Regions from separate parts of the Sporosarcina sp. AD_1 genome, predicted to be linked through region 2. Evidence: riboswitches for the same ligand, from Rfam matches in the RefSeq annotation. Region 2 holds a riboswitch; each other region holds the start of a gene.
The links. Region 2 has a riboswitch for cobalamin ahead of ACSW3C_RS10555 (hypothetical protein). Riboswitches for the same ligand answer to the same signal wherever they lie in the genome.
Positions count from the first base shown of each region.

Region 1: it holds a riboswitch for cobalamin, as region 2 does, so the genes downstream of both, ACSW3C_RS07710 (ABC transporter substrate-binding protein) here and ACSW3C_RS10555 (hypothetical protein) in region 2, are expected to answer to the same signal.
Region 3: it holds a riboswitch for cobalamin, as region 2 does, so the genes downstream of both, metE (5-methyltetrahydropteroyltriglutamate--homocysteine S-methyltransferase) here and ACSW3C_RS10555 (hypothetical protein) in region 2, are expected to answer to the same signal.
Region 4: it holds a riboswitch for cobalamin, as region 2 does, so the genes downstream of both, ACSW3C_RS09840 (ABC transporter substrate-binding protein) here and ACSW3C_RS10555 (hypothetical protein) in region 2, are expected to answer to the same signal.

Region 1 covers NZ_JBPVIR010000003.1:292,327-300,167, reverse strand. Annotated here, with positions in the region: gene ACSW3C_RS07730 (hypothetical protein) at 136-306, shown strand; gene ACSW3C_RS07725 (ZIP family metal transporter) at 349-1,077, opposite strand; gene ACSW3C_RS07720 (hypothetical protein) at 1,188-1,481, shown strand; gene ACSW3C_RS07715 (phosphotransferase family protein) at 1,645-2,430, shown strand; gene ACSW3C_RS07710 (ABC transporter substrate-binding protein) at 2,480-2,746, opposite strand; cobalamin riboswitch at 2,835-3,018, opposite strand; gene ACSW3C_RS07705 (YhgE/Pip domain-containing protein) at 3,128-5,326, shown strand; gene ACSW3C_RS07700 (alpha/beta hydrolase) at 5,465-6,418, opposite strand; gene ACSW3C_RS07695 (aldo/keto reductase) at 6,524-7,366, opposite strand; gene ACSW3C_RS07690 (vWA domain-containing protein) at 7,561-7,841, shown strand, end outside.
Region 2 covers NZ_JBPVIR010000004.1:414,676-422,516, reverse strand. Annotated here, with positions in the region: gene ACSW3C_RS10590 (acetaldehyde dehydrogenase (acetylating)) at 1-35, shown strand, start outside; gene ACSW3C_RS10585 (BMC domain-containing protein) at 118-405, shown strand; gene pduL (phosphate propanoyltransferase) at 444-1,310, shown strand; gene ACSW3C_RS10575 (EutN/CcmL family microcompartment protein) at 1,326-1,628, shown strand; gene ACSW3C_RS10570 (BMC domain-containing protein) at 1,603-1,947, shown strand; gene mdh (malate dehydrogenase) at 2,049-2,990, shown strand; gene ACSW3C_RS10560 (methyl-accepting chemotaxis protein) at 3,204-5,309, shown strand; cobalamin riboswitch at 5,331-5,507, shown strand; gene ACSW3C_RS10555 (hypothetical protein) at 5,660-6,475, shown strand; gene argS (arginine--tRNA ligase) at 6,522-7,841, opposite strand, start outside.
Region 3 covers NZ_JBPVIR010000007.1:191,460-199,300, forward strand. Annotated here, with positions in the region: partial or broken gene ACSW3C_RS15140 (YciI family protein) at 1-52, shown strand, start outside; gene ACSW3C_RS15145 (ArsR/SmtB family transcription factor) at 137-460, shown strand; gene ACSW3C_RS15150 (SRPBCC domain-containing protein) at 444-1,142, shown strand; partial or broken gene metE (5-methyltetrahydropteroyltriglutamate--homocysteine S-methyltransferase) at 1,507-3,800, opposite strand; cobalamin riboswitch at 3,949-4,088, opposite strand; gene ACSW3C_RS15160 (HAD-IIIA family hydrolase) at 4,188-4,742, shown strand; gene ACSW3C_RS15165 (class I SAM-dependent methyltransferase) at 4,768-5,514, opposite strand; gene ACSW3C_RS15170 (hypothetical protein) at 5,572-6,102, opposite strand; gene ACSW3C_RS15175 (GNAT family N-acetyltransferase) at 6,216-6,719, shown strand; gene ACSW3C_RS15180 (aminoglycoside phosphotransferase family protein) at 6,716-7,588, shown strand; gene ACSW3C_RS15185 (GerAB/ArcD/ProY family transporter) at 7,753-7,841, shown strand, end outside.
Region 4 covers NZ_JBPVIR010000004.1:272,289-280,129, forward strand. Annotated here, with positions in the region: gene ACSW3C_RS09830 (adenosylcobinamide amidohydrolase) at 1-838, opposite strand, end outside; gene ACSW3C_RS09835 (FecCD family ABC transporter permease) at 840-1,832, opposite strand; gene ACSW3C_RS09840 (ABC transporter substrate-binding protein) at 1,825-2,805, opposite strand; cobalamin riboswitch at 2,929-3,115, opposite strand; gene ACSW3C_RS09845 (hypothetical protein) at 3,401-3,580, shown strand; gene ACSW3C_RS09850 (hypothetical protein) at 3,577-3,750, shown strand; gene argS (arginine--tRNA ligase) at 4,007-5,674, opposite strand; gene ACSW3C_RS09860 (YwiB family protein) at 5,671-6,114, opposite strand; gene ACSW3C_RS09865 (transglycosylase domain-containing protein) at 6,262-7,841, shown strand, end outside.

The sequences.
Region 1 (7,841 bases), on a different contig from region 2:
CCGAATATATCGGTAAACTGCAGACTTTTATAAGAGGAGAAGCACCTATATATTAATTTAAAAATTCCACAGTCTTATGTTTCAAATAAGGCCAATCGGGAATGCTAATGGGAAACGAGACAAGGAGTGATTGGATTGTCAAAAAGTTATGCAGGAGATAAAGATCACAATCCGACTGTCAATCAAGGGGATTCTTCCTCCATTGCGAATGATGCGGCTAAAAAGGCGGAGCAGCGCGTTGACGAGATACGCAAAGAAGCGCAGGACGAAGTAAAACGCCATCAACAATATTCAAATGACCAGTAAATGCAAGGACCTTCCCGTGGATAAGAGAAGGTCCTTTTTCTTTTATTCACCCAGATAACCCGTCAAAATAACCATCATTAGCAAGCCGAGAATGAAGGAGAAGGTCGCAGAACGTTCATGGCCATGCCCGTGGCTCTCCGGAATCAATTCTTTATAGACAATGAATAACATGGCGCCTGCAGCAAAAGCCAGGCCATACGGCACTATCACAAAAAGCTGTCCCCCGAAAAGCAGGCCGGCCCATGCGGAAGCGAATTCAGTAAACCCTGCTAAAAAAGTATAGCCGAACGCCTTCCACCGGCCGGTCCCTTGTGTAATGAGAAAGAGCGCGAGCAAGAAGCCTTCGGGAATATTCTGCAAGCCAATCGCCAAAGCGACCAGTGGTCCTAAGTCTTCTACTTGACTGGCAAAGCTCACGCCGACGGACAGGCCTTCCGGTATATTGTGCAGCGCCATCGTGATGAACAGCAGAAACGCACCCGCTGGCATGGTGTCGGAATGCTCCAAGTCGCTGTGCGGGAGGGTTTGTTCAAGCAAAGTCAAAACGAGTGCCCCTAATAGAATGCCTACACAAAGCACCGTCATATTGGAAAGATTGAGAGCGGAAGGAATAAGGCTATAAGTAGAGGCGGCGACCATGACGCCAGCCGTAAACGCAAGCAAGTTGTCCTTTTTTCCGTGCGATAGATTGGCAATAAATAAGGTCGGCAGGGCTCCGAGCAATGTGCAAAATGATGAGATGAAAATACTGATGAGTGGCAATGATGCCATACAGAACCTCCTCCTATTCCTATGGCAAGTGTATGTCCATATAAATTCCGGCAGTACTGAATGGTCCCTTCTTAGCTGGTTTGGTACGAGAATTTGAGCTGGCAGCAAGTGTGAATCAATTATCCACACGTGCCGTCATGGAAACGATTGCCTGTGGGGGTTCGTTTGTCGGGCGTTCACCGCGGGTTATTGGCGTTCATCCCGAGTTATTGGCGTTCGTCATGGGTTATTGGCGTTCGTCATGGGTTATTGGCGTTCGTCATGGGTTATTGGCGTTCATCCCGAGTTATTGGCGTTCACCGCGGGTTATTGGCGTTCGCCACGAGTTATTGGCGTTCGCCACGGGTTATTGGCGTTCGCTACGAGTTATTGGCGTTCGCCACGAGAAGAAGAGAGACACTTAATAGGACTTGCTTTTGATACAATAAATGATAGCGGGATCCTGAAATGAATCGGCATGTCGGGTCAAATGCCAGAAACCTGGTGCTGAATACAGAACCCCGGTACAAACGCCAGAACCAAGATCCAGATACCGGTAAAAACAAAACAGTCAGTAGGAGGAACTGCATGACAACGCCATTAACCATAGAAGAGATACCACACGAATTGATTTACATAACAGGGGCCATTCACGACATCCGGTTTCCGAAGCAAGGACATACTTCTGATGTAGGGATTGTGGATGGAGAGAAAGGTCCATATATTATAAAGCGGGCAAAAGAGGAGCTGTTTCGATCTTGGCTCGTGCGGGAGGAGTATGTGCTGCGAAACTTAATGGGTTCGGGGTTGCCTGTGCCTATAGTCTTTGGGAGCACGACGACACCGGACGGGCAATGGCTCGTACTAGAAGTGTTGGAGGGAGAACCGATCCGCTCAGCGCTCTCGCGGGAGACGGATGAAGTGCAGCGCAGTTCCTTGTTGTTTCAGTTCGGCCAGCTGCTCGCCCGTTTGCATTCAGCTCCATGTCCGCGGGGGCTTAAAGAAGAAGGGGACTGGTTGGACCGGCAGCTTGAAACGGCTCAGTACAACGTGCAGCATTATCAAGTCGATGGCACGGCTGAGTTGCTGGAACGGTTAAAGATATCCAAGCCAAAAGCGGTGAAACAGACATTAATTCACGGCGATTGTACTGTTGACAATGTACTTGGTGCAAACGGTAAAGTGACCGGCTTGATCGATTGGAGTGGAGGGGGATTCGGCGATCCCCGGTATGATGTGGCTCTCGCGATCCGGCCGAAACCAGGGATGTTTGAGAAGGCAGAGGACCGGGAGTTTTTCTTTGAGGGGTATGGGTCTCACATCAGCAAGGAAGAGTATTTTTACTTCGCGGATGGGTTGTACGATTTTTTCTAATTAAGGCCATAAGAAAGCCAGGCCCTCACTCGCGCCTGGCTTGTCCGTTTTATTCGAATTTCTCAGGATAGATTGCTTTTGCTAGCAGCTCAACTGCTTCTCCGATGCGTGGTCCTGGTCTTGACATCATATCGCTGTCCAATTGGATGACACGGTCTTCTTTTACCGCCTGTAATGTATCCCAGCCTTCACGGCTTTTGATTTCGCTGACAGGGTCCGGACTATACGACGTAGTCGTGACAATGACGTCAGGTTGTTTGGTAAGAATATCTTCTAAATGATGTATTCCGCTTCTGGTGCCAATGAAAAAAACCACCCAGGGAGATGGGTGGCGACAAACAGATCTATAGCAACAAGTGCCTACTAATCCAATATGTCGTATCTTCCCTTTTTTCCGAAGGAGCAAAATACACATTGAAAAAGCGGGTATCCTGACTTGTGCTTCATTCCCGGTGAGAGCCTTCCCATTCTTTACGAACAGTGGCATATTCTCACTTCGTCCACACTTACAGTTGCGGAAACAGTTCCGGATTTTAACCGGATTCCCCATTCACATAGGTTTCTATGACTCTTTCAATTATTTATTCAACTAGACGATTGTATCATTCAAATTGAAGGCATGGAACAGTGCCATGATTCGGCAGCCGGGAGGAAGGGTATACTTTGGGCGAAATGTGGAAATGGAGAGGGTGGCAACATGCGCAAAAGCTGGTCCATCTATATATCGGATTTAAAAAATTTGAGCCGCAACTGGGTCGCTGCGGTCATTATCGGGGGACTGATCATTCTCCCTTCTTTGTATGCGTGGCTGAATATATATGCTTCGTGGGATCCGTATGCGAACACGGACCGGTTACCGGTAGCAGTTGTCAATGAAGACAAAGGGGCAACCATTCGGGATGAACCGATCGATGTGGGCGGACAGCTTGTCGACACCCTGAAGCATAATCGGGATATGGACTGGAACTTCACAACCCGTGAGCAGGCAATGGAGGGTATTGAATACGGTGATTATTTTGCGGTTTTGATCATACCGGAAGATTTTTCGGAGCGTCTTGGAACGGTTATTTCTGGTGAGCCTGAAAAATCCCAAATTGATTATTACGTGAACGAGAAATTGAACTCCATTGCCCCGAAGATTACAGAAAAAGGGGCCAGTGTCATTGTGGAGAAGGTGAGCAGCCAGTTCATTGCCACTGTAAATGAAGTCATTTTTGACCTGTTCAATCAACTCGGAGTTGAAATTCAAAAAGACTTGCCGGACATTGAGCGTTTTGAAAATTATATTTTTGATATAGAGCAGAAGTTGCCTGCCATTCATGAAACGCTGGTCGGCACACGGAATGATGCAAAGTCGGCACGACAGTTGATTCGCCAGGCGGAAAACAAAATGCCGGCCGCAAAGCAGACAGTTTCGGAAGGGCTGGGCACCATTGACCGGACGCTCGGTTTTTTAAATCAAGCAGAAGCCAGACTAAACGAAATGGCGCCGACCATCCAACAAGATTTAAAAACAGCATCCCGAATATCGAAAGAAACAAATGATTTTCTGACGAAAGTCGGGAATGTCCAAATCGATTTCACAGAATTGGACCAAGCAAAAGAACGAGTGGATACCCGAATGACAAATGCCATTGGAAAAGTGGATGCCATTCAGGCAGATCTAGTATGGCTCCGTGATATGGCGGCTGGATCAAAACCAACTGAGGAAGGGGAGAGCGTCCCGGCAAATCCAGAACGCGATAAACGATTGCAGGATGCTATTGACCGGACAGGGGAAATCAAAGCCCTCATGACAGAAGCGCAAACGAATGCACGCGCATTGAATGGGCTTGTGGAAAGCAAGGAGCAACAAATGAAACAAACGCTTGCTGACCTTCAAGATATCTCAGGCCGTGTTTCCGTTCGCCTCGATCAGTTTATTGCCGAATATGAGCAGACAATCGAACCGACCGTGCGAAGCGAAGTGAAACGGGCGAAAGCCACATTGCAGCAAGGACGGTCCATGCTCGTTGAAATTCAAACGACCATTCCGGAGGTGGAACTCGTCCTATCCAGCACCTCTACTCATCTGGAGGACGGACAGGGCATGCTCGACCAAGTGATGGCGGAATATCCTTATGTCTCGGAAAAGGTGAAAAGCTTAGCGAATAGGATCAGGGAAGTAAAAGGCGAAACGGATATTAATGAAATCATTCAGCTACTGCAAAATGACCCACAGGCAGAACGGAGCTTTTTCGAAGAGCCCATCGTGTTGAATGAGAATAAATTGTTCCCCATCAAGAACTACGGCACTGGGATGACGCCGTTTTATACGGTGCTGTCCATCTGGGTCGGCTGCCTATTATTGATTTCCCTCTTATCGACGGACGCGGAAAATCTTGAGGAAATGAGCGCACGCCAAGTCTATGTCGGCAAGCTGATGACCTTCCTGACGATTGGATTTCTTCAAACGATAATTGTTACCGTCGGGGACCTGACGCTGTTAGGTGTAAAGGCGAATAATCCGGCATGGTTCATTGTCTTTGGGTTCTTTATCAGCGTCATTTTCATGACGCTCGTTTACACGCTCGTCACGTTGTTCGGTGACGTCGGAAAGGCGCTTGCTATTATTTTGCTTGTCCTTCAAATTGCCGGCTCGGGCGGCACGTATCCCGTCATGCTGCTGCCGGAATTCTTCCAATGGATCAATCCGGGCCTGCCCTTCACCTATGCCATCGACCTGATGCGGGAAGCAGTCGGCGGGATTGTCTGGAGACGTGTGCTGACCGATTTTACCTTCTTACTAGTAACGGGCGTGTCCATCTTTTTCTTCGGCTACTTCTTAAAGGAAATCATTAACCGGAAGACACATCAATTTTTGCGGAAATCGAGGGAATCCGGGTTGTTCCACTAAAAGGATGCAGCTGGACGAGTTGGCCATAGGGTAAAAGGGGAAAAACGAGAAGAAGTAGTTTGGAAAAGCCACAAATGGACCACGTTCGGTCGATTTGTGGCTTTTCTTTTATGTAATATACAGAAGAGGACTAAGCTTTTATTGCGCTAACACATGCTCGACAAACCTTTGGATCCGTTCCGCATATTCCGCTGTGCCATTATCCAATGCCTTCGTATGGCCGGCGTTTGGCACAATCCATAATTCCTTCTCACCACTGGCTGCATCGTACAGCTTATAAGCCATTTCTGTCGGCACCAAATCGTCCGAGTCGCCATGTATGAGCAGGAGCGGAACTTGATTCTTCTTCACCTGGTCAAGAGCAGACGCCTCTTCAAATGTGTAGCCGGCGCGTACTTTGGTAACAACGCTTGTCACTTGCAGCAACGGAAATGAGGGAAGATTGTAAATGGATTTCAGCTGATGGGCCAGTTCTTCTTTCACGGTGCTATACGCACTGTCCGCGATAATCCCCTTCACTTCTGGAGGGAGCTTTTCTCCGCTCGTCATTAGAACTGTGGCGGCTCCCATGGAATTGCCATGCAAAAGAATCTGTTTCGCTCCATGCTCTTCAATCAAGTAATCGATCCAGTCTTTATAATCAAGCCGGTCATGCCAGCCATAGCCGATATACTCACCTTCACTTTTCCCGTGCCCCCGCGCATCGGGGAGTAACACGTCGAAACCGAGGTCGTAATACATCTTCGCCAGTTTGCCCATATTATCACCTGAGTTTCGGAAACCATGGGCCAGGATGACTGCTTCATCTGAGCGATCCGCATGTTGGATGTACTGCGCATTCAACCGCAGCCCATCGAATGATTTCATCTTGATCGGCAGGCGTTCCTGCGAATCAAACCACTCTTTTGCCTCCCGCAGCAGCTGTTGATCTGCTTCGCTTGCCACCGCATTCACAGCCTCCGACTCAGTATGCAGCTCCACTTCCGTACCGCGCTTCACGCCTTGATTGAAAAAATAATTGCCCGCAATGACTAGGACAACCACTAGGATAGCAGCCAGGCTCCCAATCGCGACGCCAATTTTGCGTTTCATTGCCATTCCCCCTTGCCTATCATCGTATCATTTTAGGACGTGCCATATGACAAGGATTTCAATGTAAAAAGAAAAAAGACACCTCGTCAAAGGTGTCTTCCATACTTAAAAGTCGATATGATCTGGATCTGGACCAACGCGTTTGTCTTCATTCAACTCGTTAATCCGCTCCATTTCCTCGTCAGTCAATTGAAAGTCAAAGACATCGACATTTTCGGCAATGCGGTTTTCATTGATCGATTTCGGAATTGTGACCACGCCGTTCTGCAAGTCCCAGCGGATAATGACTTGTGCAACCGATTTGCCGTGGGTGCCGGCAATTTCTGATAGAACCGGATTGTCGAGCAATTGTCCCTGGGCTAGAGGAGACCACGCCTCCAGTCGAATGTTGTGCTGTTCACAGAATGCTTTCACTTCCGTTTGCGTCAATTGCGGATGATATTCCACTTGATTGACCATCGGTGTGACTGTCGCATCTTCAAGCAAATCTTCGAGGTGATGTACTTTGAAATTGCTGACGCCAATCGCGCGAACTTTCTCTTCCTTGTAGAGTGTTTCCAGCGCGCGCCATGTTTCTTTATATTTCCCTTTAACAGGCCAATGAACAAGATACAAATCCAAATAATCCAAACCGAGTCTCCGTAAACTGATCTCGTAAGCTTCAATCGTCGAGTCGTACCCTTGATCAGAATTCCAGACCTTAGAGGTGATGAACAAATCCTCGCGCTTCAAGCCGTTTTCTTCAATGGCCTCCCGGATTGCCTGGCCCACTCCTTCTTCATTCTTATAAACGGCTGCCGTATCGATGCTCCGGTATCCATGGCGAATAGCCGTTTTTACTGCTTCAATTACTTCTGGTCCTTCTTGCACTTTGAACACGCCAAGCCCCAGCCAAGGCATTTCCACTCCATTATGCAATGTCGTAGTTTCTTGCAAATGATTGATCATATACATACCCTCCCAGTTTGGTAATGTGGTAACAGGCTTATTTTCTCACATCTCTTTGTAGAAATGTTAGGTGGAAGACTTGGTTTTGGTAGGAGGCGGAAATGCCCACTATTAAATTCGGGTCCTTGCTCATAGGAACTTATCTCTTCAATAGACCGTAGTGAAGTGTAGATGTTCATAGGGGAGGAGTTTACATGAAATCAAAGAAATGGCAAGTCGGATGGCTTATTATTTGCTGTATAGGATTGATTGCTTGTTCGGACCAGAAGGAAACGGAAAAGGCGGAAGCGGCGCCAGAATCTACTGCTGCCGAAGAGGTGGAGGAAGTGATCCCAACAGCAGCTCGAACAGTGGAAGAGATGATCGAGCAACCAGCAGGGAGGCTGATTGAGGAATATATGGATCCGAAAATAGAGGCGGCCCGGACGGTAGATTATGTGAGATATTTCCGTTATTATGAGGACGAGTTTAGCGA
Region 2 (7,841 bases):
TAGTCAGCGAGATTGTGAAGCAGTTGACGAAGTGAGTATCAGTTAAACACTTAGTTGATTGGAAAATCAACGTTTTATAGCAAAAATAAAAATAAACCCCATTAGGAGGAAACAAACATGAACAGAGAAGGTACAGCACTAGGAATGGTAGAAACTAAAGGTTTGATCGGATCAATCGAAGCAGCAGACGCAATGGTGAAAGCGGCTAGCGTTAATCTTGTCGGTAAAGTTCACGTCGGTGGCGGAATCGTAACAGTACTCGTACGCGGTGATGTAGGCGCAGTAAAAGCAGCAACTGATGCAGGCGCAGCAGCAGCACAGCGTGTAGGCGAATTGCTATCTGTCCACGTTATCCCAAGACCGCATAACGAATTGGAAATGATCCTTCCTAAAATGGAAGGCTGATTCCAAAGCGAAAATAACAGCAGAAAGGTGGAAGTGGAATGGATCAGCAATTGATTGAACGGATTGTCGGGGAAGTCCTCGGCCAGCTTTCAAAAGACGTGAGCCCATTGCCGGCTCACGCTGTTCCGATTGCCGTTTCTGCCCGCCACGTACATCTGAAACCTGAACATGTGGAAGCGCTGTTTGGAAAGGGTTATGAATTGACGAAGCGGTCCGACTTATCACAGCCGGGCCAATTCGCTTCTAACGAAACAGTGGTTGTCGCAGGACCGAAAGGCAGCATCGAACGCGTGCGCATTCTCGGTCCTGCGCGTTCCCTTTCCCAAGTGGAAGTGAGCTTCACAGACGCCATGAAGTTAGGTGTTAAGCCGCCGCTTCGGGAGTCTGGCGATATCGAAGGGTCCGCTGGCATCACACTCATCGGCCCGAAAGGCAGCATTTACTTGGAAGAGGGCTTGATCGTCGCCCAAGCGCATATTCATATGGCGCCAGGCGATGCTTCGCGGTTCGGCGTGCAAAATGGCGAGTATGTAACTGTTGAGGCGGATGGCATCCGTCCCGTGTCGTTTCGAAATGTGAAGATTCGCGTCTCTGAACGGTATCGGCTGGAAATGCATATCGACACAGATGAGGCAAATGCAGGTTTTATTACACAAGGAACAATCGGACGACTTGTGAAGCCGGGAGCAGAAAATGGGGAAACAGCAAGGACAGAGAACCATGTCCCGCAAAGCGCACCCCAGCCCGTGAACAAACCGTATGAATTTAAGAAAAAGCTGCTTTCCAATGAAGATATCCGTTCCATTCAGGAACAGGACATCCTCCTCGAAAAAGGAACGATTGTGACAGCGCTTGCGAAAGATACAGCGAGGGAACTCGGTAAGACGATTTCCTTCAGAAAGTAGAAAAGGTGATTACGCATGCGAATGGGAAAAGTGATCGGTAACGTATGGGCAACACGCAAGGAAGAGGGCTTGCAAGGGTTGAAATTGCTGATTATCCAGCCGATTGATGCATACGGAAATGCCATCCAGACCCAAATGGTGGCAGCAGATCGGATCGGTGCGGGCATTGGTGATGAAGTCCTGATAACGAGCGGCGGCTCCTCACGTTATATTATGAAAGACAATCCGATTCCTATAGATGCGGTAGTCATAGGAATCATTGATTCTACAGAAGTGAAGAGAGGCGAAATCGATGAGTCAAGCAATCGGAATGATTGAAACAAAAGGGTTGATCGGTTCCATTGAAGCGGCGGATGCCATGATTAAAGCATCCAATGTGTCCCTTGTGAAGCAAGAGATGGTGGATGGCGGGATTGTGACGGTTATCGTGCAAGGCGATGTCGGTGCAGTCCAGGCGGCTGTGGAAGCTGGCCGTGACGCGGCTGCACGTGTCGGTGAGCTATTGGGATCCCATGTTATCCCTCGTCCGGATGAATCTGTTTACGGCATGGTAAAGCCAGCTCCTGTGGTGGAACCACTGGCTCCGAAGCAGGAAAAGCAATCGGAACCAGCAAAGCCGAAATCCGCTAAAAAGTAATAAGACGCAATGGCACCTGCAGGCAAGAGGCAATGATCCGTCAAAGCCTGACGCATCATACTAGCCTTTTTTGCAGGCATTGATAAAGGAGATGAGCTAAGTTGGCATTTCGCAGACATAAAATCGCCGTCATCGGAGCCGGGCATACCGGAGCCACTGTTGCTCTCATGATAGCGCAAAAAGAATTAGGCGACGTCGTATTGGTGGACATCCCCGACTTGGTGAATCCGACAAAAGGGAAAGCGCTCGATTTATTGCAAACGAGCCCGGTACAGCGGTTTGACTCCATGATCATCGGCACATCGGACTATTCCGATATCCAAGATGCCGATATGGTCATTGTTACGGCTGGGATCGCTCGGAAACCAGGCATGAGCCGTGATGATCTTGTCACAACAAACGCGAAAATCATGCGATCTGTTTCAGAACAGATTAAACAATATGCTCCTGAGAGCACCGTTCTCATATTAAGCAATCCGGTCGATGCCATGACTTACGTCTGCTACAAGACGACCGGTTTTCCGAAAAATCGTGTAATCGGCCAGTCCGGCGTGCTGGACACCGCACGATTCAATACGTTTGTAGCGGAAGAACTGAACATTTCCGTTGAGGATGTCTCTGGATTCGTTCTGGGCGGGCACGGGGATGATATGGTGCCGCTCGTGCGCTATTCGAATGCGGGCGGAATTCCGCTTGATAAAATCATTCCTGCGGACCGGCTTCAAGCCATTGTCGAGCGGACAAGAAAAGGCGGCGGTGAAATTGTGGCCCTTCTCGGTAACGGAAGTGCCTACTACGCGCCGGCAGCCGCTCTCGTCCAGATGGCGGAAGCGATCATTAAAGACAAGAAGCGTATTTTACCATCCATCGCCTATTTGGAAGGAGAATATGGCTACAAGGATATTTATCTAGGAGTTCCGACTGTACTTGGCGGTAATGGAATTGAGAGTATTATTGAACTTCCCTTAACCGACGAAGAGAAGCGTGCGCTTGATAAATCTGCGCAGTCTGTTCAGGTTGTCTTAGATATTTGCAATCGATAAGATTACTGAATTTATTCGTAATTGCCCCGGTCGTATTTAATGGAAGAAAAATAAAATACTCACTGGACAGATCAAATCTAATCATCGAGAAAAATAGTAAAAAAGCATTCCGTTTTCGGAATGCTTTTTTAATGGTTAATTGACACAAAACCTTCATTTTTTACTAGTTCGTACGATATAAGAGATAGAATATGAAATAGGAGGTAGCACCCAGTGAGAAAAAAGAATAGTATTGCATGGAAGTTATCCGGGTTAATCATCGGGTTGTTTGTCATCTTGTTTGTTGTTTACACAGTGGCAACAAGCACGTTTTTACATAAGCAGAGCATGTCCGACGCTGAAGAGTTTGCCGTGGAGAATTCCAAGTTGAATGCAACGATTCTCAGCGAGCGATTCGACCGGACGAATGAAATGCTTCATACAACAAAGCACATATTTGAAACATTGCAAGCAAATCATGATCTGACGACAGATGAAGTGATTCATGTTATCGAGAATAATTTGAAGAAGAACGAAGATGCCACGGGAATGGCAGCTGTATTTGAAAAAGGTTTCATCCCATTGGATGGCAATATTCAAAGCGGGCTTGTAGATTCAACAGATCGCTTCGTGCCGTACTTGTATAAAAAGGAAAATGGCATCGGCGTGGAACCGTTGAGCGGGTATGACAACCCGGGCGAAGGGGACTGGTATTTAGTACCGAAGAATGAAAAACGCGCTGTCTTGACAGAACCGTATGAGTATAATGCAGGTGGCCAGACGGTATTGATGACAACCATTTCTGTGCCGCTCATGACAGAGTCCGGGCAATTTTTCGGCGTGTTGACGACGGATATTTCAATTGATTTCCTAAATGATCTCGTTCAATCAATTAAGCCGGATGGCGGCTATGCCTCCATTATTACAGATGCTGGAGATTTGACGGCTAACAGCTTGAAGCCGGAAATGAACGGCACCAATATGCAAGATGCAATTGACTGGGCGCCTGTGAAAGAAAAGCTCAACCAAGGGGAAGCCGGAACGTTATATGTAGATTCCAAAGGGTTGAATGAAGTGGCTTTCAATTCGTTCGCACCTATTACGCTCCCTAATATCGAAGAAGTTTGGACCGTACAAACGGTAGTGCCGAAATCGAAAATATTGGAGACGTACAACGCTATTCTCCTCATGACGATTCTGGCAGCGGTCGTTATGATCGTCTTAATGACGGCGGCAACCGGCTGGTTCATCTTCAAGCAATTAAAACCGCTGGCCTTCTTGCAGAAATCAATTGAAACGGCTGCAACAGGTGATATGACGCACTTTGTGGATGAAAAGCATATCCGCAATGACGAAATCGGCGCAGTGGCAAAAGCGTATAATGATATGCTTCTTCAGACAAATGAAGCGATCCAGGCGGTTCAGCGTTCCTCGAATGAATTGAGCGATTCCTCTTCACATGTGCACCACGCATTTGAAGAAATTGTAGCTTCCAGCGAGGAGGTTTCATTGGCAACAAATGAAATTGCACAAGGGGCTTCCAAGCAATCAGAGGATACGGAAGAAACGAGCCGAGTGATTGCGGAACTGGCGGAGCAGATCAATATCCTGTCCCAGCTTTCGCAACGCATGAATGACCTGTCCCATCAAACGATCGAATCGACGGAAAAAGGGATGTCGGAAGTGGCGAATTTGCGTGAACACAATGCTTCTGCGAATGAGATGAATGCGAAAGTGAAGGAGCAAATGAGCGCGTTGTCATCCAAAATTGATGCGATCAATCAAGTGATCACGTCGATTCATGATATTACAGCTCAGACGAATCTTCTTGCCTTGAACGCCAGCATCGAAGCGGCACGGGCAGGGGAGCACGGCAAAGGATTTGCAGTCGTGGCGGAAGAAGTGCGCAAACTTGCAGAGCAATCCCGCACGGAAACTGAAGTCATTCAGCAAACTGTCCAGGAGATTCTTGAGGAATCCAACCAAACGGCAGCAGTTATTGAAACGAATCTAAAAGCGATGGAAGGGCAGAACGAATCAGTATCCAGTACGGAAGCTTCTTTCCATCAAAATGCTGAACTGACAGAGCGGATGAGCGAAGTCATTCAGGAATTAAATGCGGAACTAAACGAGATGCTGACGAATAAGGATCAAGCGATGCTTTCGATCCAGAGTGTGTCGGCTGTATCAGAAGAGACAGCGGCATCAGCGGAACAAGTCAGCGCGTCCTCGGCAGCACAGCAAACGGAATTGGAACGGGTGGCAGATTCAACGACCCGCATGAAAAATATAGCCAATGAGTTGCAAGAAGTGGTCGAGCGCTTTAAACTACAAGTATAAGTCTCGAAAAAATTGAATAGCACATATTGAACGATGAAATGGTACCGTAACGGTTTAATAGGGAATCCGGAAATCCGGAGCTGTCCCCGCAACTGTAAGCGCAGACGACCACCGATGAGCCACTATAGGCAAACTATGGGAAGGCGGGTGGAAGGAGGAAGCGCAAGCCAGGAGACCTGCCATCCATCGTCATAGCGACACTTTCTTCGGGGGTTGAGAGGTGGAGGCGAAACGGATCCCGGTCCATCGGGCTTTTTAGGGTTCCAATTTGTTTCCTAATGATCAATTATGAGCAATCGCTCTGCCGAAGTGGCAGGCGATTGCTCTTTTTCATTGAAAGGAGACGGAAGATGAGAGCAATTCAACAGGAGTATGGCATTGGCGCTGAATTTAATGGGAAGTTTCCGGAATACCTGACACTTGAAAAAACACGTTATACGGAACGGGACATGGAAAGGTTAGAACGGGAATTAACTGCCCGGTTTTATTCTGCATCCATTTCCAATGAAGACGACCTGCTATTTCTCGCAATGAAAGCAATGCAGCAGGAACAAGTGGACCGGATTGAAAAAGTGGTGGACACGTATTGGGCTTTATCCAACGGGTATATTACACTATCTACAGATTTGGTGAGTGCATTGTGGGGCATCATCCCTCCACTGGAGAGTGAGAAAAAGAGGTTACGTGTTTCAGATCAACAAGTGATTAGGCAGTTGCAGGAAGGCCTGCCCTTTACTGCGGGCCTGTCTGACCTCTTTATGGAGAGAGTGTTAGAGTGCGGTTCATGGCAGATGTTTTACAAAGGAGGGGTGGAGACGAGAGGAGTCTCCGCCATTGGCCTGATGAAAGAACTGCTGGGGCAACAAATAAAGACCAGGCAGCCAGACTTCTTCTTTGAAGATCAAGTGGATGCCTCATTGCCTAAACAAATTGTTTCGGCTGGTTCCACCTTGCATGTGGAGCGAATTCGGCAGAAAAATAGGCTCAACCAGATCGTCGCCATTCAAGTGCGCCTCGTCAACAATATGTTGAGCTATTTGGATAATGGCGCGGCATGGATCGCTCCGATAACTTTTGAATTGCCCGCAGCCTATAAAGTGATTGATTTATATCAATTGCAGATGCACGCATGGAAAAACGGAGCTCGCATGACCGTTTGCATATAAAGTAACACGACCTGTGCTGTAGGTTGCACAGGTCATGTTATTATGATCACATTTCCTGGGGTGCTTGCATGCCAAGCAATCGCATGGACTCCTCCAGTACAATGCTGACGCATTGAACAAGGGATAGACGGAACGATTGGTTGGCCGCACCTGACAGTATATGGACATTACCGTAGAACGAATTGAAAGCCTGCGCAAGATCGATTGCATATTTGGCAATGATGGACGGATCCAGTTCCACGGATGCTCTTTGGACGGCTTCCGGGAAGTGCTGGAGCTGCGTAATGATATCCCATTCATAATCATTTACAGAAGAGATTCCCTCTTCTCCGCGCCCGTCTGCCTTCCGCAGGACAGCATGAGCCCGGGCACAGCTATATTGGAGATAGGGGCCCGTTTCGCCTTCGGTTTGCAGCATTTTTTCCAGATCGAATTCAATATCATGTTTCCGATGCTGCTTCAAGTCGCTGAATAGGATGGCTCCAACACCAACGGCTTTAGCCACTTCTTCTTTATTTTCCAAGGAAGGATTCTTCGCTTCAATGTTTCGCTTGGCGAGCTCAATGGCTTCCTTCAGCACTTCCTCCAGCAAAACTAGCTTCCCTTTCCGGGTCGACATCTTTTTTCCGTCTTTTAAAATCATGCCGAACGGAACATGTGTAATGTCTTCTGCCCAATCGCAGCCCAATTGTCCGAGCACTTTTTTTATCTGTTGAAAGTGAAGACTTTGTTCATTCCCGACAACGTAAATGGATTGCTCAAAACCATAAGTCGATTTCCGATCGAGCGCCGCTGCCAAATCGCGCGTTGCGTATAGCGTCGCGCCGTCCGATTTCTTAATTAAACACGGCGGCATCTCCTCGCCGAGGTCAACAACAAGCGCACCATCTGATTCCGTGAGCAATCCTTTCGAATCCAGCCATTCTACAACCGGCTCCATCTTATCATTGTAGTAGGCTTCGCCATTATAAGAATCGAAGGTAACGCCAAGTAAATCATAAATGCGCTGGAATTCGTTCAGCGACTCCTCCTTGAACCATTTCCAAAGGGCCAGGGCATCCGGCTCGCCATCCTCCAACGCTTTAAAGGCGGCTCTTCCTTCGTCATTTAAGGATGGATCTGACTCGGCTTCTTCATGGAAGCGGATGTACAGCTGAAGCAGTGTCTTGATCGGTGCCTGTTCAACTTCTTCCTGACTGCCCCATTTGCGATAGGCTGTCAGCAGTTTGCCGAACTGGGTGCCCCAGTCGCCGATGTAATTAATCTTGACCGGTTGGTACCCCGACTTCTCCAGCAATAAAGCGATCGAGTTGCCGATGACCGTGGAGCGCAGATGGCCCATGGAGAAGGGCTTCGCAATATTCGG
Region 3 (7,841 bases), on a different contig from region 2:
GGCCATTTATCCTTGGGAGCCGCTGGAGGGGATTTTTAATCAATCCTTGTAATAGTTTGAATTTTACTTGACTAATTGTCGGTTAGCTTGCTATATTTAATATATAACCAAAAGGTTATATATTGGAGGCTTTGATATGACGGATATTTATCGGGCAATCGCAGACCCAACCCGTAGGAAAATACTATCTTTGTTGTCTCGCCATGAATATACGCAGTCGGAGCTGGTCGACCAATTTACCATTTCCCAACCTGCTGTGAAGAAGCACATCGCGATCTTGCTAGAAGAAAATGTAGTGAGCGAGCGGAAGGAAGGACGGTTTCGGGTGTATCGGCTGAATGAGGAAGCCCTTTCGGATGGCTACCAAAAGCTTCAGCTGGAAATCGGAAGTCTGTTGGAAGACAAATTATTGAAATTAAAAGCTTATGTGGAGGGGGAGCAAGATGGAGAAGACAATTGAATCGGTGAAACGGGAGATTTTTGTCAAGGCATCGCCTGACAAGGTGTGGAAAGCATTGACCGTTCCCAAAGAGCGGAATCGCTGGGAGACGCGAGAATGCGAGCTCGATATCCGCGTGGGTGGCACGATGAGCCTTGATTATGGGTGGGGTGTCAGTTATGTTGGCACCATCAAGGAGCTTGTGGAAATTGAGAAAATCGTGCTCGAGGATGTAGACGGTCATGTGACGAAATGGACGATCACGCCACAAGAAGGGGGCTCTCTCGTAGGCATCGAATATATTGGTTCTTGGTGTGGGGATATTGAGATGATGGAAGCTGACAATATGGCCTTTGGCACGTATCAGTTCATGCGAAATCTAAAAAGTGTTTATGAGGAGGACACAGACTTACGGGGGCGTTTCTGGAAAAGCTGGATCGGTGTGCTGCATCGGACGAATCCAGGCGATCAGCCGGGAGCCAAAGTCGTTGAAGTTAGGCCGAATACACCGGCAGAAGGATTGGTGAAAGTCGGGGATATCATGACCCACGTCAATGGCATCGCAATAGCAACCTATGATGAGGTGGAAATTGCCATCTCTGAGGCAGAAGTCGGCAAACATATTTTACTTCGAATGATTCGCGGCGGGGAACAAGTGGAAGTGGAGTTGTCTACTGTCGCGTATGGAAAAACGGCCGAATGATCGGTTGATGGATCGGAACAGGGAGACGCTCCAATCCTGCGAAGTGGAGATAATGGGCAGCTGTGTGGTGATTGGACTGTGAAGAGAGGCAATAATATGCTTCTAAGTGGTAGCAGGGCTGTTCTGAGTGGGGGCAAGCGGTGATTAATTCATTTTAGCCGATGATAGAAGTAGTTTACCCGGTGATAGACTCATTTTAGGCAGTGATAGAACTGGCTTAACCGGTGATAGGACGTTTCAGCCGGTGATAGAAACAAATAACCGATTTTATTCGGTGATTGTATCTACAAAGAGAGCTATCGGACAACGACAAAAGATCCCGCCCGGCTATGTCCCATGCCAGGCGGGAAAGTCTTTTAGTTCATCAGCTTTGCGCAACAGAGAGTTGTTCTCTCACGCGCTTTGCGGCAGCTGCCATATTCGTCAGCGCAGCGACGGTTTCGGCATGCTTCCTCGTTTTTAGGCCGCAGTCGGGGTTGACCCAGAACTGTTCAGGGGACAACACCTCAAGTCCTTTTTCAATGATGGCGGCCATCTCGTCCACGGATGGGACGCGGGGACTGTGGATGTCATAGACGCCGAGGCCAATTCCTTTATCGTAATGATTGTCATTAAAGGCGTGTACGAGTTCGCCATGGCTGCGTGATGTTTCAATTGAAATGACATCCGCATCCAATGCGCTGATGGAGTCAATGAATTGATTGAAATCACAATAGCACATATGGGTATGGATCTGCGTCGTTTCCTTGACTGACGCAGTCGCAATACGGAACGCTTTGACGGCCCACTCCAAGTAATTGCTCCATTCATTCCGCTTTAGCGGCAGGCCTTCGCGCAATGCGGGCTCGTCGACTTGAATCATCGTGATGCCGGCCGCTTCGAGCGCTTCCACTTCTTTACGAATTGCAAGGGCCAGTTGGTTGGCGACAGTTTCCCAACTCACGTCATCTCTGACAAATGACCAGTTGAGGATGGTCACCGGTCCTGTCAACATGCCTTTCATCGGCTTGTCCGTCAGTGATTTCGCGTAGACGGATTCCTTGACGGTCATCGGTTCAACGAATGCGACATCGCCATAGATGATCGGCGGTTTCACGCAACGCGACCCATATGAGACGACCCATGCCTTTTCGGTAAATACGAATCCGTCCAATTTCTCTCCGAAGTATTCCACCATATCTGTCCGTTCGAACTCACCGTGAACGAAAACATCCAGTCCGATCTCTTCTTGGATTTCAACCCACTCGCGTATGTTGGCGTTAATAAATTCCGCATATTGCACATCTGTCAGCTCGCCTTTTCTCCACTGGGTCCTCGTCTTGCGCACTTCAGGGGTCTGCGGGAAGCTGCCGATCGTTGTCGTTGGCAGAAGGGCAGTGAGAAAGCGGCTTGTTGTGCAATCCGGCGCTCTGCGTAAGGAAGATTACGGCTGCTGTCTCCATTGCCAAGCGCTCTTATTTCCGAATCCAAATCCGCCCGGTTCCGCTCGGGTAAAGCAGCGAGACGTTTACATGCGGCGGCACTTTCTTCAATATCGTCGCGTACGGATGCACGTGATTAATTGATGCCTTTAGTGATTATCTGGATTTCGGACAGTTTCTCGTCAGCAAAGGCGAGTGCTCCCTGAAGTGCCTCTTCTAGCTGTGTTTCGGATTTTAGTGAGACAGGCACATGCTGCAAGTTGCAGGAAGGCTGGATGCAAAGTTTATCAGCTGATACGAAGCGCAGCAGCTCATCTGCTATATCCAATTTCGCTCCAAGATCTGCCCGCCAAATATTGCGTCCGTCAATGAGGCCGGCTCCGAAATATTTATCTGCCGGAAAGCCAAACGTCCGCAAGTTCTTCAAGTTTGCCTCTCCGCCATGCACAAAATCGAGCCCAATGCCATCTACAGGAAGGGCGGTTGTCTCCTCATACCACTCGACTGCATCGAAATACGTTTGCAGCATGATTTTTACTTCCGGAACGGCTTTCTTTAGCTGGGAATAAATCTCCTTCACTGTCTTCATTTCATCGCGAGTAATGCTGGTAGATAAAATCGGTTCTTCAATTTGCACCCAATGCACGCCTTCTGCCGCAAGTTCCTTAACAATTTGCTCGTACAGCGGAAGCAACTGAAGAAGAAATGCGGGAATCTCGTGATCTTCATAACCCTTTGATAGTTTTAAAAATGTATAGGGGCCAATCAAGACAGGCTTGCCATCAATTCCGAGAACTTCCTTAGCTTCTCTGTATGCGGTTAGGGGCTTATTTTCCGTCAAGGTGAGTTTCCGGTGCCCATATTCCGGCACGATATAGTGATAGTTTGTATCGAACCATTTCGTCATTTCAGAGGCGACCGCTTCTTTATTTCCTCTGGCCATCGAGAAATAGGTTGTAAGCGATACCTGGCCGCCTCGCCAGTTGTATCGATCAGGAACCATGCCGAACATAACGGCGGTATCGAGCACGCGGTCATAGAAAGTGAAATCTCCAACGGGAATGACGTCAATGCCTGCCTCTTTTTGCTTTTGAAGGAAGGAAAGCCGCAGTTCCTTCATCGTTTGTACCAGTTCCTCCTCTTGAATCTTTTCGTTCCAGAACGCTTCAAGCGCGCGCTTCCATTCCCGGTTTTCACCGATATAGGGATATCCGATTGTGCTGCTGATTGTTGTCATGTAGTCCACCCTTTCTTATTTGATTGCATAAAAAAATACATTTCCAACGGGGAGTCAGAAATGTACGGTATTTTGAAAGGCATGCTCAAAAAAGCACGCACTTCGCCTGCGCGTATCCATCTAACACCTCCCTATCGACCGTAGGTTTACAGCGTTGTTGAACTAGGCTGGTATCTGGCTTCAGCACAAAGGCTGTCACAGTGGCGGGACCGCGCCGGATTCGATTGCTCACCGGCTTCCCATTTAAGATCTGAGACTTCTCAGATCACCTATTCCGTCTGCTATTCGATTTGATTAAAGGTAGCATGTCCAAATTTTTCTGTCAACCATTCTATCGAAATAGTTTTACAACTACGTTATGATGAAAGAAGGGAAGGGGGAAGGAAAATGGGGGGAATTCAAGGAGTCTTTATTGATCGGGACGGCACGATAGGGGGAACCGGACATTTTATTCATCCAAGAGATTTTACACTGTATCCCTTCAGTCGTGAGGCATTTGCCTTGTTGAAAAAACATCATATTAAGATGTTTGCTTGCACAAACCAGCATCGGATTAGCAAGGGCCAAGCCTCCACGCAGGAGTTTCTAGAGGAGTTCCAGTCGTATGGGTTTGATGATGCATTTATTTGTCCGCACAGTCCAGAAGACGGATGTCAATGCCATAAACCGAACCCGGGCCTATTGTGGGAAGCATCAAGGAAACACGGTATCGACCTATCGAATACGGCTTTTATTGGTGATGTTGGAGCGACGGACATGCTGGCAGCTCACGCAGTCGGTGCGAAGAAGATTCTCGTGTTAACTGGATGGGGGATAAGTTCTTGCACCGACTACAAGCATAAGTGGGCGGACATCGAGCCTGATTACATTGCTGAAAACCTGCTCGATGCAGTGAAATGGATTATTCAATATAACTGCGAAAAAACTGCGCTTGGGTTATGAAGTTCAGGCGCAGTTGACTTTTGTTTTATAATTTCTTGCATTTAATAATTAACGTTGTCGGCAGCTTTGTTGCTTTCTCATATGAGTACCAGCGATTTTCATGCTTTTCGCGATCTTCCTCTGTGAGAGCCACGTCCTCGATGACCCTCTCAATTTGAAAACCGTGGTCGGCGAGCGTATTGATATATGTACTTACTTTCAATTGCTGCATGATAGCGGGTGCGTGCCACGCTTCGTGATCATACGGACCTTCCTCGTGATACGACTTATCCAAGTGGAGGCCGCCATCCATTAGTCTCGCACGGCTATGCAGCGGATGCTCCCAGCTGAAAATGAAAGTCCCGCCTGTTTTCAAATATCGATGGACATTTTGGATGGTTGCCTGAAGATCTGTCGTCCAGCCGAGTGCAAAAATCGAGTAAACGATATCAAAATAATGGCTCGGCAAACCAGGATCTTTCTCCATTGGCGACTCGAATAATTGTACGGGTGTTGTCACATCGGTCAGCACATTTCTAGCTGTCTCGATCTGTGTATGGGATAAATCAACTCCCCATAACTCGGCGGCACCTCGTTCATTCATATAAAGCAGTGAATGGCCGCTTCCGCAGCCGATATCCAGCACTTTACATCCTGCCACATCCCCAAGTAGCTGCAAGTCTTCTTCGCTCGGCGCAAGCGGCCCATAGTCCGGAAGCGGATTGCGCCCATAAAAGCGATGTGCCACTTCATCCCAACTCATTTTGTTTACCTTCAATGTTTCTAAAACCATCAACTTAACCCCCTCGCTTCATACGAATATATATTCGATGTTTTTTACGGGATTCCTCTATTTTCGTTTATCATTATAAACACTTAATTTTTCTATCGTGTCGAAAATGGTAGTATAGGTTGCTTTAATGGTTTCTTCCGTTCGTATGTCATTGTAGAGTCCGAATTCATACGTTCTCAGATTGCCGACGAACAAAATCCCAGAAGCATAGCCGTGTCCCATGTCAGGAGCAGATTCGAATGACACTCCTTCTGTTACAAAAGGGAAATAGCTCTTTCTTGAATCAATAAAAATGGTGGGGATTGTCAATTGCTTATAAATCTCGGCTAGTTCATCATCGGCAGCTTCGGATAATTCTTCCGGCATGATAAAAATCGCATCGAATCGTTCAGGGATGGTCTTTACTTCATGCAGCAACTCATCGAACGATAGCTCTTGGAATCGAATCTTGTCTGAATCGATGTCGGGTTGTTCTCCAATGACGCCTATCGATAAATCTTTTCCTTCATATGGTGGAAAATCAAAGGACTTTTCCTTGTTACAAGCAGCTAAAAGAAACATGATCAAAAGTAGCGCAATTCTTTTCATTAGCCATCCTCCTATACTGGATCTATTCGCCACTTTTACAAATTCACCTCTCTAGTAAGAGGAATCTGACGGGGAGAAAGCGAAAGTAAGGAGTAAGAAAAGGGGAGGATCTCATGACAAAACAAGCACTTGATATACGGAGCGCAACGGATGCTGTACCGGTCATCACCTTATTAAAAGAAGTAGCGACATGGCTGAAAGCGAATGAGATCGATCAATGGGGATTTTTGTTGGAAGGCGGAGAGGATGAAGAGATCAGGCAGGCCGTCCAGTCGGGAGATACATATGTGGTCCATCTGGACAACGAGATGGTTGCCACCTTTACGCTTTACCCGCGCCAAAGTGAGTGGGATGAATACATATGGGGAAATGAGGACCAAGCTGACGTCCTTTATCTTCATCGGCTGGCAGTCGCACCTCACATGATGAGGAAGGGGTTTGGACAGTACCTCTTGCAATGGATTTTTAATAATCATCATCAACCGATCCGTCTGGATTGTGTATCTGGACATAATAAGTTAGCGGAATTTTATGCGGAGAATGGGTTTACTCTCGTTGGTGAATCGGAAGATGGCCATTGTAAGTTTCAAAAAGAAGGTAAGGTGCCAAATAGATGATTAAAACACTCCAAAGCAAGGGCATTATTCCGATCGGAAACTATGATCTCGTAGAATTGAAAAGTGGGACAACTAGTGGACGTGTGTATTTCATTTCAGGAGAGGAAAAGTATATTTTAAAGTACGATCATCCAATCGGAATTGGGATTGTCGAGCGATTTTATGACTCATATAGAACAATTGATTTATTCCCGAAAGTATATGCTGTCGACGTGGAAGATGGATGGATACTATATGAATACACGGATGGCACGACACATACGAATCGGGGGCCGAAGTCGGAATGGATGAAACTTCTCGTGACACGGGTGTTAAATCATTATAAACCGTTCGACCCACAATGGCCCTGGGGCCGGGTGGGAGGCGAGCCAAGGTCGGCTTGGTCGGATTTTAACAGAAAGAGCTTAGAATATGCATATGAAAATGTAGGGGATTTATTATCCAATGAAGACCATTCCATAATGGAGTTGATTGTCGAGGAACTGGCGATGTATGATGCAGACGAAGTGAAATATTACTTGCATGGGGATACGGGTGTCCATAATTTCGTGTTCAAGAACGAGTGCCTGGCAGGTGTCATCGACCCTTCTCCTATTATAGGGCCTGTCCTCTATGATTTTACGTATGCCTTTTGTTCTTCTCCGGATGACCTTACAGTAGAAGCGCTTTTTTCCTCTTTTGAACTGTTGGACTCTATACAGATGGATACATCCCGACTGATCAAGGAAGTTGTGTTCCAGTTATACACTCGGATCGGCATCTGTAAGCAAGCGCATCCTCATGATTTGGATACATATTTGGAGGCTTGGGCGTATTGGAAACGGGTTCTTGAATCCAAGTCTAATGAGATTACCATGACAGAAAAATGAATAGCTATTTCTCGTGCAGACAGGTTATCTTCTTGTCTGCATTTTTTGTCGTTGACAGGAATCCATCTAGAAGGGCGTGAATATCGTGTTTTTCAATCAACTGGTTATATTTACATTGTATGGTGTCAAGAATAAGAGGACAAACAAACGATAGAGGTTGTTACATGAAAAACTCGGGCAAGATCAGTATTTTGCATATCATCTTTTTAGCGATGACCGTAATTGGTCTCAAAAATCATGTCACTATACTGCC
Region 4 (7,841 bases), 140 kb from region 2:
CATGTTTTGAGGAGACCTCAAACTGCTCTTTCGTGACGATGAATGGCTTCATTTCATCCATTGTATCAGGAAGGAGCGTCATCTGCGGTTTTGGCAATTCAGGATGCGGCTGGGTTTTGACCCGCGCTTCATAAACACTGCTGATCATAGAATCTTTAACTACATCAAGCGGGCTGCCGATCATGGCGATGCGTCCCTTCTCCATCAGCAGAAGCCGATCGCAATAGAGAGAAGCCAGGTTGATATCATGGAAAACCGAGACGACCGTGACGCCTTTTTCAACCGCATGGCTGCGCACGGTATCAAGCAGTTGTTGCTGGTGTGCAATATCGAGATGGTTTGTCGGTTCATCCAGCAATAAAATCGGTGCTTCCTGGGCCAGCGCCTGGGCCACGAAGACTCGCTGCTGCTCCCCGCCTGACAAAATTTCAATCGGTGTATGTTCGTATTTGGTTACGCCGGTATACGCCATCGCTTCCTGCACCGCTCGTTCATCCTCTTTGGACCAAGTTGAGAATAGCCCGGACTGGTGCGGATATCTGCCGAGCGATACGGTTTCTTTGACGGAATGCGAAAAAGCATGGGCATGAAGCTGCGGCAGCACCGCGACTTTTTGCGCGAATTGTTTCTGTGAATAAACACTCGCATCCTGCCCGTCGATTTCAACAGTGCCTTCCTGTTTCGGCAAAATACCAGAGATGATTTTCAGCAAGGTTGATTTCCCGCTTCCGTTCGGGCCTAAGATGCCGAGAATTTCTCCTTTATTCACTTCAAATGAGATATGCTGGACGACCGGTTCCTTCCCGTATCCCCCTGACAGATTTTGCACCTTGAGCATCTTACATGGCCCCTTTCCGTCTCTGTCGATAAAAGATGTATGCGAATACTGGTGCACCGATGAAAGAAGTGATGACACCGACAGGAAGTTCTGAAGGTGAAATGATCGTCCGTGCAATTAGATCACAAATTATTAATAACGTGGCTCCATTCAAGAAGGAAAGCGTCAGTAAATGACGGTGATCCGCTCCCCATAGCAGCCTTGTCATATGAGGGACAACGAGTCCGACGAAGCCGATCGTTCCGGACACCGCCACAGCAGAACCCGTTAAAATGGAACCGCCTATGAGAATCATAAATTTGCGGCGACGAACGTTGACGCCCAAATGATGCGCCCGCTCTTCGCCGAACAGCATGGCGTTCAGCTCTCGCCGGTTGAGCCAGAGGATGAAAGAGCCAATGATAACGAACGGCAGCACCATAACGATATATTTCCAGCCGCGCATCGACACGCTTCCTAACAGCCAGCCGATAATTTGCCGCAGCTCTTCCCCTGTCAGCGCAATCATTAGGGACAGAACCGAGCCGAGGAACGACCCGAAAATGATGCCCGTCAAGATGATCGTCTCCATCTTCATGGAACGGTCGACGAGTCTCGCAAATCCGAGAACAAGGAACATCGTTACCGCGGCGCCGACCATGCTAAAGATTGGCAACGTATACGCGCCCAGCATCGGAATGGATAAGCCAAAAAAGAGTGTCACAACCGCACCTACCGAGGCGCCGGATGACACTCCGAGGGTGTATGGATCGGCTAGCGGATTTTTCAGCAATCCTTGGAACGCAGCGCCCGCAATGGCAAGCGATGCACCGACAAGGCCAGCCAATAGGACACGCGGCATGCGGATTTTCCATAGGATATTCGTTGCTGTAGTATCCGACGAATCCCAGAACGTGCTCAGTGGCACTTTCACGGTTCCGATGGATACACCGAGCCATACCGCCACAGCCAGTGTGGCGGCACTCACGATGTAGGCGATGCCTGTTTTATTCACCGAACGCCTCTGGATAAATGGCTTTAGCCACTTCTTCCAGGCCAAGCGCCAGGCGAGGACCTGTCCGGCTCGTCATATTCTCATCAACTTGAATGACGCGGTCTTCTTTGACAGCTGTAATATCGCTGAAGCCGTCGCGGTTTTTCACGCTCTCCACGATATCCGGCACATAGCTGTACATGACGATGATGACGTCAGGGTTTTGCTTCACGATTTCTTCCGGGCTGATCAATGCCCAGCCATCTGCCGTCACAACGTTTTCAGCACCGATCATATCAAGCATTTCCTGCATGAATGTCCCTTTGCCAGGTGCATAAATGTCAGGTGCATCGGATGTTTCAACGAAGACACGCTTCTTTGTCTCGACGTCTTTCGTTTTCGCAACGACTTCGTCCACTTTCGCTTTCATGTCCGCTACGATTTTTTCAGCTTCTTCCGTCTTACCTGTTGCTTCTCCGATCGTGTTGATCGTTTCATATGTCTCTTCGAAGTTCATCGCATTTTTCACGACAAACACTGGAATGCCCGCGTCGCGGATTTGCTGCCAGCCTTCTTCACCGGAGCTTTGTCCCATTTCATTCGCGAACACAACGTCTGGGCCCATGGCAATAATCTGCTCGACATTGAATTGCATGCCGCCGACTTTTTCCTTTTCCAGTGCCTCTTCCGGATAGTTATCGAAGTCAGTAACTCCGACAATTTCATCATTCAAACCAAGAGCGAAAAGGATTTCTGTGTTGCTCGCTTGCAAGGAAACAATTTTCTTAGGTGCTTCCTCAAATGTAATTTCATTGCCAACCGCATCGGTCAATGTCACCGGGAACGCAGGAGCTGCCTGCTCGGCATCGCCAGCTGTCTGTCCACTTGTTTGCTCTGTTGCATCCTCTTTCTTCGGCTCATCCGACGTGCCACATGCCGTCAAAAGCAATACGGCAAATACAGCCGTCAACCAAAGCTGCCAAAACTTCTTCATTCTGTCTTCCTCCTATTGATTCCAAACAAAAATCCCCCGTCATATGAACGGAGGACAACGTCTAGTAAAAATTCGGCCGCGCCAAAGCGCACCGACTCTTCACCAAACCTATCCTCGTAGGGTTGCGGGTGATTCACAAAGGCAGGTCTCCTGGCTCGTACTTCAATCGCATACCGCGCCTTCCCGGATCAGATCCAGTGGCATCAGGCGGATAGCTCGCACTTACAGTGGCGGGACCGCGCCGGCTTCGAACCGGCTTCCCTTTTAACCCCGTCGTTGATGGCGGGGCACCTTCATGTTCGGATATGTAATTGTGTACGCAACCATTATACTATAAAACATTTCCTTGTCGATAGACGGAAAGTTGGAGAGGGATTTGCAAGTGTTGAGGAATGACGAGTTTCCTGTGTTTGTGGTGTGGCTTACATTCTGAGAACGGAGCGGCTGGTACGCGAAGAGGATTACGTAATTGGAAAGCTGATGGCGCGCTGAATGCACTTCACAATTTAAGGGGTTTCGGTTGTAGACTTGATACTGCGAGCATGCCTGGTGTGGAAGTGAGGGCGATTTATATTTGGGGCCGGGTGGATTTCATATGGCGAGGAAAACATACGAGCTGTATGGAACCGGATACGAGCGGTTACGAATTTATTGGAGAGGTTCGGAAGGAAATACGAGCGGTCGCAAGTCGAATACGAGCGGTAAAAAATTTTTACGAGAGGTTCAAAACGAGATTCGAGCGGTTACAAAGTTATTCGAGAGGTTGGAAGCGTGATTCGAGCGGTAAATGAAACATACGAGAGGTTCGGAAGCAAATACGAGCGGTTCGAAACGTGGTACGTCGGGTTACAAAATTCCCCTCAGCTGGCTGGACAAGATTCGAGCGGTCGCAAGTCGGATACGAGCGATAAAAAATTATTACGAGAGGTTCAAAACGTGATTTGAGCGGTTGCAAGTTGGATACGAGCGGTAAAAAAATTATACGAGAGGTTCAAAACGAGATTCGAGCGGTTACAAAGTTTTACGAGAGGTTCGAAACGTGATTCGAGCGGTAAACGAAATATACGAGAGGTTCGGAAGCAAATACGAGCGGTTACACAAATATCAAGCAGTTACGTCCTACATTCAAAGGTCCCCGTTCAGATGAATAACAAAACAACCCCCGCCTCTCCCGCGGAACCGGGAAAGACGGGGGTTTTCCTTACATTCTTTCAGGCGCTGCGACGCCGATGAGTTTCAAGGCGTTGGCAACTGTTGTGCGTGTTGCGGTGACGAGGGCCAGACGGGCTTCGGATAGGTCGCGGTTGTCTGGGTCGAGCACTTTTTCTGCGTTGTAGAAGCTGTGGAAGGTAGCCGCCAGCTCCTGGATGTATGTTGCGATGCGGTGTGGCGAGCGCAGGCGTGCTGCGTCCGCGACGACTTTCGGGAAGTCGCCGATTTTCTTTAGCAGTTCAACTTCTTTTTCCGACTGCAGCAAGTCTACGTGGTCGGTTGAAGCTACCATGCCTTTTTCTTCCGCTTGGCGCAAGATGGATGAAATACGCGCGTGTGCATATTGGGCATAGTAGACCGGGTTTTCGTTGGACTGGGAAATGGCAAGATCCAAGTCGAAATCCATTTGGGAATCGCCGGAACGCATGGCGAAGAAGTAACGGACGGCATCCAAGCCGACATCCTCCACCAGTTCGCGCAACGTGACTGCTTTCCCTGTCCGTTTGCTCATTTTAAATTTCTCGCCGTCTTTATATAGCTGCACCATTTGGGCCACTTCGACTTCGAGCGTGTCACGATCGTATCCAAGCGCTTCGATGGCTGCTTTCATACGCGGAATATAGCCGTGGTGGTCGGCTCCCCAAATATTGATGAGCTTGTCAAAACCACGACGGATTTTATCTTCATGATACGCGATATCCGGTGTCAAGTACGTGTAGCTGCCGTCGTTTTTGATCAACACGCGGTCTTTATCGTCGCCGAATGTCGTGGAACGGAACCATGTCGCGCCGTCTTCTTCAAAGACGTGGCCATTGCTACGTAGTTTATCGAGCGCAATGCCGATTTTCCCGTCGGTATATAAAGATGTCTCTGAAAACCAATTGTCGAAGCGCACTCGGAAGTCTTCCAAGTCCTTCTTCAATTTTTCCAATTCGTAATCAAGTCCATACTTCCGGAAAAATTCAAGACGTTCTGCTTCCGGCATCTGTGTGTAACGGTCTCCGTGCTCTTCCGCAAGTTTCTTGCCAATTTCAATAATATCCTGGCCGTGGTAGCCGTCTTCCGGCATTTCCTTGTCCATGCCGAGTGCCTGGAAGTAGCGTGCTTCCACCGAGAGAGCCAAATTATTCACTTGATTGCCGGCATCGTTAATGTAATATTCACGGGATACGTCGAAGCCCGCGAAATCAAGAATGTTGCAGAGGGAATCGCCGAGGGATGCCCCGCGCGCATGTCCTAAATGCAAGTCGCCCGTCGGGTTGGCAGAAACGAACTCGACTTGCACTTTTTCGTGTTGTCCAAATGTAGAACGTCCATAATCTGTTCCTTGGGCCAGTACCGCTTTCACTACATCGCCAAGGAAATCGGTCTTCAACCGGATATTCATGAAGCCCGGCCCTGCAATTTCTACTGATTTAATTGCTGTATCCGCAGTATTCAAGTGCTCCAGAATAGTTTCCGCAATGACGCGTGGTGGCTTTTTCGCCAGCTTCGTCAGCTGCATGGCGATATTCGTCGCATAATCCCCGTTCTCTTTGTTTTTCGGTGTTTCCAGTAGAATGTCCGGAATCTCTGTTTCTGCTACCAGGTCAGCGGCGATGACAGCTTGCCGGAAAGCCGATTTGATTTCTTGTTGTATCTTTTCTACAGCGTTCATTTTTGTCCCTCCATGAAAGAAATTTGAAGCTTATATGTACCGAGCAGCGCTCCATCCGCATGCAGTTCGTAATGGACGTGAAAGTCCCCTGCTGCGCCTGCTTTATCCGTATCAATTTGAAGTTCTTTTGTCTTTACTAGCAGATTGAACATGGCCGGACCATTTCCGTACGTACCCGGTCTCGGGGTTCCGATGAAAAACGGCAAACGCATTTGCACCGCACCGCTCCTCATGATGAGCGCTTCCTCATCGCCAAGTTTCACAGTTGTCCGGATGACTTGGCCATTCTGCTTTTCTTCAAACCGCAAATATAGGTTGCCCGCTTTTTCAATGATGACACCTTTTGCTTGCAGTGTATGTTTATCTGCCGGCTGGCCTGGATGAATGATCGTCGACCGCAGTTTGACATCCACGGCACGTTCCATATTCGCAGTTTCCATTCAGAACCATCCTCCTACTCAAATATCTATTCATTATATCGTTTCTGCTGCAAACTTTCCAACGAAGTTTTCCCAATTCCGCCCGTTTAATCCTCTGATGCGTGTCCATACTGTTGGTAATGAAACATTTAAGGGGGTTCCGATGCGATGAAACGGTCTGATTTTATTAAAAAACAGAAGAAGCGGAGATTGCTGCGCACTTTCCTTATGCTTGCCATCACCGGAGTTACCGCCTTTTTCACAGCCCTGTTATGTCTTCGGATCTATGCCCAAATTGCGGGTGCCCCCTCACTGAGCGTGCCCAAGGCGTCTGTCTTTCTCGACAAGAACGGACGGCAGATCGGCGATAAATACTCGGCTGAACGCAGGTATTGGGTCGGTTTAGATAATATTTCACCTTTCCTGGTGGATGCATTCATTGCAACGGAGGATCGTAATTTTTACAACCATAACGGGTTTGATTACAGAAGGATCGCAGGGGCCGTGCTGAAAGATGTGAAAACGATGAGAATGGCGGAAGGCGCCAGCACGATCACTCAGCAGTATGCCCGTAATCTATATTTGACACACGAGAAATCGTGGAACCGCAAAATAAAGGAAGCGCTGTACGCTTATCGCTTAGAGATTTTCTATGAGAAAGACGAGATTTTGGAAGGCTATATGAATACGGTCTACTTCGATCACGGGATGTACGGAGTCGAAGCGGCCAGCAAGTTTTATTTTGCCAAACCGGCGAAGGACCTGACTCTCGAGGAAGCCGCCGTCATTGCAGCCATTGCGAAGGGTCCCTCGATCTATTCACCCATCGATAATCCCGAACGGTCGCGGAACCGGCAATTGACGATTCTTCATTTGATGGAGGAGCAAGGGTTTATTACCGAAGCGCAGGAAGAACGAGCGAAAAATACGCCAATCGCGTTAAAGACAGATGAATGGTCAGAAATGAAACGGGTCGCCCCTTACTTTTTGGATGAAGTGTGGCGTGAAGCTGAAAAGGTTTTAAGCGAAAAAGGCCGCTATCCTGGGGAAGGCGGATGGACGATTCGCACGACGCTCGATTTGCACCATCAGCAGGCCGCAGAAGAGTTGGTGGACAAATGGATGCCGAAGAACGAATTGCAGGTGGCCTTTATATCGATGGAACCGGAAACCGGGGCCATTACCTCCATGGTCGGGGGCACCGATTATGCGGTAAGTCCTTTTAACCGAGCTACGCAGGCAAAGCGGCAGCCGGGCTCGGCCATGAAGCCGATTCTTTACGCGGCCGCTCTGGAAGACGGATTTAGCCCCCTGACTTTCATGTCGACCGAGCGGACCATTTTCACATACGACGAAGGGCGTTCCACGTATGAACCGAAAAACATTAACGGAAAGTTTGCCGGCCATCCGATCTCCCTGGCTCAGGCCATCGCTTTGTCTGATAATATCTATGCCGTTAAGACGCTAGAAAAAGTCGGCTATAAAAAGTTCAATAATATGGCGGAGCGGCTCGGCCTGCATGTGAAATTTCAAGAGTCGCCTGCCGTTGCACTCGGCACTTCCGTTGTCACATTGAAAGAGATGACCAATGCATACAACCGGGTCGCCTCCAGCGGATTGAAAGTGGAACCGACGACTATTTTATCCATTACCGATGCGCAAGGCCGTACCGTTTATGAAAAGCCGAAAACGACAAAAAAACGGGTGATTACAGAGCAGGATGCATTCGTCCTCACTCATTTGATGAC